Regions from separate parts of the Methylobacterium sp. FW102-HT35C08 genome, predicted to be linked through region 2. Evidence: riboswitches for the same ligand, from Rfam matches in the RefSeq annotation. Region 2 holds a riboswitch; the other holds the start of a gene.

The links. A riboswitch is a leader RNA that binds a small molecule or an ion and turns the genes downstream of it on or off. The one in region 2 is predicted to bind cobalamin.
Region 1: it holds a riboswitch for cobalamin, as region 2 does, so the genes downstream of both, AC3WSN_RS11875 (TonB-dependent receptor) here and AC3WSN_RS29785 (CbtB domain-containing protein) in region 2, are expected to answer to the same signal.

What each region holds. Positions count from the first base shown of each region.
Region 1 covers NZ_JBYTCL010000002.1:2,495,482-2,498,873, forward strand. The annotation lists gene AC3WSN_RS11875 (TonB-dependent receptor) at 1-2,020, opposite strand, end outside; cobalamin riboswitch at 2,298-2,493, opposite strand; gene AC3WSN_RS11880 (HigA family addiction module antitoxin) at 2,875-3,249, shown strand.
Region 2 covers NZ_JBYTCL010000002.1:6,217,119-6,220,510, forward strand. The annotation lists gene cobW (cobalamin biosynthesis protein CobW) at 1-686, opposite strand, end outside; gene AC3WSN_RS29775 (DUF1636 family protein) at 683-1,084, opposite strand; gene AC3WSN_RS29780 (CbtA family protein) at 1,077-1,814, opposite strand; gene AC3WSN_RS29785 (CbtB domain-containing protein) at 1,831-2,013, opposite strand; cobalamin riboswitch at 2,048-2,242, opposite strand; gene AC3WSN_RS29790 (S10 family peptidase) at 2,318-3,392, opposite strand, start outside.

The DNA.
Region 1 (3,392 bases), 3.7 Mb from region 2:
GGTTGACGAGGTTGTAGGCCGGCCGCCGCGCCGTGTTGCCGAAGTCGCTGTAGACTTGGCCCACATTCTGCAGCCCGATCCGGGCGGTCCAGTCGCGCGCAACGTCCCAGGTCAGCCAGAGGTTGGCCACGCGTTCGGGCACATCGATCGGCTGGTTGCCGGCATACGAGATTGTGGCACCGTTCACCGATTGATCGAACTTGTCATACTGCGCGTGCAGGAGCGCGAGGTTGCCGTCGAGCCGCCAGCCCGGGGCGAAATGCCAGCCCAGCGCCAGCTCGAACCCGTGCGACGATTGCTGGCCGACCTGCGTCGAGAGGGTCGGCTGCCCTGGCACGGCCGAGATCAAATTGTCCTTGACGATGCGGTAGCCGGCGACGGTCCATTCCAGCGCGCCGTCGAAGGCGAGCCCCTTGGCGCCGACCTCGACCTGCGTGCCGGTGGCGAGCTGGAACCCCGCGAGCGACTGCGACAGGGTGATCAGGCTGTTCACCGGGTCGGTGGCGAAGCTGTACTGGGCGTAGAGCGCGCTGTCCGGCGTCGGATTGTAGACGAGGCCGAACCGGTAGCCCAGCGCCCGGTAGGTCTTCTCGAACCGCGAGCCCGTCTGCAGATCCTCCCGGTGCAGCGTCGGCACGTCGAGGCGCACGCCCGTGAGGAACGACAGCTTCTCCGACAGGATTACCCGGTCCTCGGCGAAGACCGAGGCCTGGCTCGTCTGCGTGGCGTAGGCCGGACGCGCCCGGCCGTTCTGCGGGAAGAAGCCCGGATCGTAGCCGGTGAGCGGTACGCTGGTTGTCGGAGCGTCGAAATAGAAGTTGTTGGTGTGCCGGAAGTCGATGTGGTTCACGTCGGACCCGGCGACGAACTGGTTGGCGAAGCCGAAGAGGCTGCCCCGGAACGTCGCGTCGAGCCGGTCTCCGACCTGCTCCTGGCTGTGGTAGATCTCTAGATAGTCGCCCCGGTCCACCAGCCCAGTGCCGCGATTGTAGGAATACTGCTCGACGTCGAGCCAGTGGCGCCGGCTGGTGAGCCGGTAGGCGGTGTTGCGCACCGTGATGTCGGCCGAGGGCGACCACTCGGTCTTGAGCTGGGTCCAGTTGTCGGCCCAGGTGATCTTCGCGTCGCGGACGTTGTAGTTGTTGAACCGGATCAGGTCCGGGATCCGCCCCTCGACTAGCGGCGTGCCCCAATAGCGGGCTGGCTCCTGGTAGCCGAGGTCGTGGCTCAGCGTGAACGCCAGGTCCGGGCTCGGCTGGAACAGCAGGGCAGCCGAGACCGCGAGGTTGCGGAAATCGCCCTCGGGGCGGATCCAGCCGTCGGCGCGGTTGCCGCTGACGTTGAGGCGGTACGCGAAGGTGTCGCCGAACTCCGCTTGGCCAAGCGCGCCGCCGGAATCGAGGGCGAGGCGCGCGACGCCGTCGGTGCCCACCACCGCGCGCGCGGCGTTGATCGGCACGAAGACCGGCTTCTTGGGCACCACGTTGATGACGCCGCCGATGGCGCCGTCGCCGTAGAGCACCGAGGACGGCCCGCGCAGCACCTCGATCCGCTCGACGTTCCAGGTATCGAACGGGAAGGTTACGGTGTTGGCGCCCACGTAGAAGCGCGTGCCGTCGTAGAGCTGCTGGATCGAGTTCGGGCCGGCGAAGCCGCGGGACGTGAACGCGCCGTTGCCGTTGCCGGGGGCGGCGATCGTGGTGATGCCGGTGGCGTCCTGGGTCACGGCCTCGGCAATCGTGTCCTGGCCGCGCAGCCGCGCGGTCTCGCCCGACACGATGTCGAGGCTGGCCGGCGTCTCCAGGGGCGTCAGGCCGATCCGGCTCGCGGTCCGGTCACGGGTGCGCAGGTTGAGGCTGTTCGGGACGGCACGGTCCGAGCCGCCACCCTCCCCCTCAACCGAGAGCTGGTCGAGGGTGACGGTTTCCTGCGCGGCAGCGGTACTCGCGAAGAGCGCGAGGAGCACGCCGCAGAGCGGTGCGGGCCCGCCCGATCTCGTGCGATTGTTCGTAGGTGACATGGCAGAGGAGGTCCGTGCGCGGCGCGGGCCAGCCGGCTCGTCCTACAAGCAGTGTAATAACATTACAATTGCTCGGAATCATCGGAAGCTCGGTGGGCGCAGACGCGCAGGTGCGTGCGGCTACCCCAAAGGCGATCGATACGGTCAGGACGGGCATCGGGAGCGGTGTCGCGGGCGCGCTTGCTGTGGCACGTCACCGCGAACGAGGTCTCGCCGACCGCGCGGGTGCACGGGCGTCTCGACACCCGCCAGGACAACCCCGCCCAGCGCGTTTCGCGTGTGACCACGGCTGACGGCAGGTCTCCTGGCTCGCGGGTCGCCGCCCTCGCACCGTCTTCCCGGGTCAGTGACCCAGTGACGTGGTGGTGAAGGGCTCGCCGCTTACAGTTGCGGGGACAGCCGCGGCCTCGGGGCGAGCCCCTCACCGCGTTCCCTTTTGATCCCCGAAGGGAACCGTCGCCGATAAGCTTGGCCTTACGGTTCATCCGCGTCAAGCCGAACGCGGTGGCGGCGTGGGCCGAGGACCCTGTCGGTTCTCATGGGGGCAGATCAGACGGCGATGGCGGGCTTCGTGCCCACAGCGCGCGAGGGTGAAGAGGCGCATACTGATAGTAACTTTCTGTTTATAATGATATAGACTCTCAATAATAAGCAATACATCGAGTATTTTTTATATTAAACCAGAAATGAAGACGTTCGATCCCGTAGTATGCTCTTGGAACTTTTTACGTGCTGCTGCGTACTGAACGCGTGTCGTGCCGATGGAAGGATCGGGATTATCCGAACACAGGTCTTGGATTAGAGCGGGTCGGTAGCGCTTTCGAACGGGGACCAGTAAAGGAGGGCCGATAGAGATGAGCTATAGATTGGAAAATCCCGGCCACCCGGGTGGATATGTGCGGCGGAATATCGTCGAGCCGCGCAACTTGACCGTCATGGACGCAGCCGGATTGCTCGATGTGCCGCGTCAAACGCTGTTCGATTTCCTCAATGAGGAGGCCGCGCTGTCTCCGGAACTGGCTCTACGGATCGAGACGGTGTTCGGGGTCGAAATGGAGACCTTGATGGAGATGCAGGCCCAGTTCGACATCGCCGACGTGCGCAAGCGCTGTCAGAACCTCCGGAGCGAACTCGCCGCCAAGGCAAGATCCCACTTGGCTGCATCGGAGGCTCAGGAAACGAGCGCTCCGCCCCCGACGATCATCCGACGTGGGCACGTGTTCGGCTGAGGTTCGTCCGAACCCACGGCGCATAGACGCCGCAAGAAGCGGCGCGTTTTCGGCGCGGACGGACGAGACCGGTTTATTCACGCCGCTCCCGTCCCTCTCTCCGCCTTTGCCGCTGCGCCGGGGCGGTGCTACAGCCGGGCAAC
Region 2 (3,392 bases):
GCGCCGAGGCCCAGCAGCACCAGGGGATCGATAACGCCGTTCTCGGTCTCCACCACCTTCACGGCGCGGGGCAAGTGACCCTCGACCTCGCTGCGGACGCGGGCGCGGGTCGCGGCATCGATCAGGTCGGCCTTGTTGAGCACCACGAGATCGGCGCAGAGGAGCTGATCCTCGAACACCTCCTCAAGCGGATTGTCGTGATCGACAGACTGGTCCGCCGCGCGCTGGGCGGCCAGGGCTTCCGGATCCTCCGCGAAGGCGCCGGCCGCGACCGCCGGCCCATCGACCACCGCGACGACCCCATCGACCGTGACCCGCGAGCGGATCGCCGGCCATTGGAAGGCCTGGACCAGGGGCTTCGGCAGGGCGAGGCCCGAGGTCTCGATCAGGATGTGCTCCGGCGGCTCGGCGCGGGACAGCAGCGTCTCCAGCGCCGGCACGAAATCGTCCGCGACGGTGCAGCAGATGCAGCCGTTCGGCAGCTCAACGATGGAGTCCTCAGTGCAGCCCTCGACGCCGCAGGCGGCCAGGAACGACTTGTCGAAGCCGACATCGCCGAACTCGTTCACCAGGATGGCGAGGCGACGACCCTTGGCGTTCTCCACCACGTGGCGGACCAGCGTGGTCTTCCCGGCGCCGAGGAAGCCCGTGACGATGGTGCAGGGGATTTTGTTCACGAGGGTCATTCCGCGGCCTCCAGGGTGCCGGCGGTGCGCGGGCGGGGTTCCGGAAAAGGGGGGATGCGGGCGATCACGCCCTTGCGGAACTCGGCCGGGCGCTCGCGCCAGGGCACGATGCCGTCCGGCGTCGCCGCGTAGGCCGCGAGCCCGGCGAGGATGGTCTCGGCGGAGGCCGCCGGATCCATGTCGCCGTACACGTAGGTCCAGCGGTCGGCCGAGGCGACCGCCACCGTGCAGGGGCGCTTGCACACCGACAGGCACTCGACCGGCTCGACCCGCAGATCCGGGGCATCGCCGGCGCGGTCCCGCAGGGCCTCGAGCAGGCGCGCGCCGGCCCGGGGACCGGCCGCGTCGTCACCCTCGCGGCGGCAGGTGGTGCAGACGTACAGGACGGTCTCAGACACGGGCGGTCCCCGCTGCCGTCTCGCGCGAGAAGGCCTGCCACGCCCAGCCGAGGCCGAGTCCGATCAGCATCCAGAACACGAAGCTGATCGCCAGCGAGCGGGCCGCGAACTGTGCGGCCAGCGCGGCGGGCAGCTCGGACGCGCCCTCCGGTGCCGGCGGCGCGCCGACGGCGTGTGGCGCGACGATCAGGACGAGGCCGCCCAGGATCGCGATCAGCGAGCGCCGGATCCCGATCAGGTACAGGCCCATTCCTGTGGCGGCGGCGGTCATCACCCACCAGAGCTGCCGTGCGGCGAGCGGCGCGGCCTCGCTGCCGGGCAGTTCCGGCGGCAGGCCGAGACCCGGGGCGAGGGCGACGCTGGCGAAACCCGCTACCGCGAAGGCGAGGCCGACCTGCGGCGTCGGATCGCGCCCGCAGGCGAGCACCACGGCGCCGAGCAGCAGGGCGTAGCCCACGCCGCCGACCAGGGTCGCGAGCGCGGTGAACGCCATGCGCGCGAGGCCTTCGCCGGGCTGCCATTCCGGCGCGGCGTCGGGCGCGGCATGGTCGTGCCCGCCATGCGCCAGCACGATCGGCAGGCCGATCGCCGCCTGATGCGTCGGTTCCTTGCGCTCGTAGCGCTCGGCCGCCACGATCAGCGGCGAGGTCAGCGTGAGCTCGAGCCCCGTCACGACGGCAGCCGCGAGGAAGCCGGCGGCGAGCGCCGCCGACAGAAGCCGGATGATCATCCCTGCGACGCAGGCGTCAGTGGCAGGGGAAGTTCTGGGTGTGCCGGAAGTCGTGCGCCGCGTTGTGGAGCGCGATCGCCGGCGAGAAGCCCGCCATGAACAGGAGGCCAAGGCCCAGGAAGGCCGCGAGCGCGACGGCGACCGAACGCTCGGACGAGCGGGTGCCGGTGGCGACGGGGGCGAGGGTCGAGGTGGTCATCAACATGTCTCCAGCCGCCCCACCGGCGGCATTCCGGGATCCTGGCGTGACGGCAGGTCTCCTGGCTCGCAGCTCTGCGCGCCTGCCGCCTTCCCGGATCGCTCCGGTGGCGCTCTGGCAGGCGCTCGCCGCTCACAGTTGCGGGGGCAGCCGCGGAGTCGAGGCTCGCGCCCCTCACCGCATTCCCTTTTCACCCCGTTGCCGGGGCACCGTCACGGAGCCGTTGTAGACGCATGGCGGCTTGCGCACAACGGAGTGGCGAGCGGTAAGATCCGGATTATCCAGAGCGCGCGCCTCTCGTCGCTCAGGGCGTATCCTTGAGGCGCTCCGCGGGCGCTCCCGCCGGTGCCGGTCCGGAGTCGCGCGCCTTCATGGCATCCGCGTAGAGCCGCTCCACATCCGCCTTGAACGCGGCGCGGGAATCCGGCCGCGTGTAGAACATGTGGCCGCCGGGATAGACCGCGAGGCTGACGCGGCCGGCACCGTAGGCCGGGACCTGCGCGAGCAGGAGCTTCGAGGCGTAGTAGGGCGTCACGAGATCCGTGAAGCCGTGCGCCACCAGCACCCGCAGACGGCCGTCGAGCGCCAGGGTGCTCTTGAGGTTCGACAGCACCTCGGGCGCCTGCCGGCCCGACCCCCAGCTCCAGCCGCGGTTCACCGCATTGTTCAGGAGTTCGTAGCGCATATTGGGCACGGGCCATTTCAGAGTGCGCGCGTAAAGGTCGAGCATTGCGCTGGTCAGCGGCGCCTGCAGCGCGGTCAGCTGCGGGTCGTCGAAGCTCGATTGGGCCGCGTCCGGATTGGGATCCCAGCCGGTGATGCCGGTATCGTAAGCGCTGGTCACGCGACCCTCGGCGCGGTCGATCTCGCGCTGGACGCTGCGGGTCGACAGGCGCGCGGCCTGCGCCCGCACCAGGGCGGCATCGAGCCCGACCAGGGGTGCGACCCGCTCGGTCATGCGTGCCACGGCGGTCGCGTCGCTCGGCCCCTTGAGCAGGTCCGCCAGATAGGCGCCCGAGGCGTACGATTCGGCGTCCTTCAGGAGCGCCGGGGTCGGGATTGTGCCGGACCGCTCCAGGGCGCCGGCCGCCAGGGAGGGCAGCTTCAGGACGTAGCCCCAGGGGTTGGCACGCGGCGTTTCCAGCCACGCAAAGTCCAGAACCGGCGAGAGCAGCACCATCCCGGACAGGCCGACCCCGATATCGTCTTGAAGCTTCTCGGTGATGAGCGGCCCGCGGAAACCGCCGTAGCTCTCGCCGACGTAGAATTTCGGGCTGGCCATCCGGTCGTTGACGCGCAGGTAGCGCGCGATGACCGCGGCTAGGGTCGAGGCGTCGGAATCGATGTTCCAATAGGCCTTGCCGTTGCCGTCCGCAGCG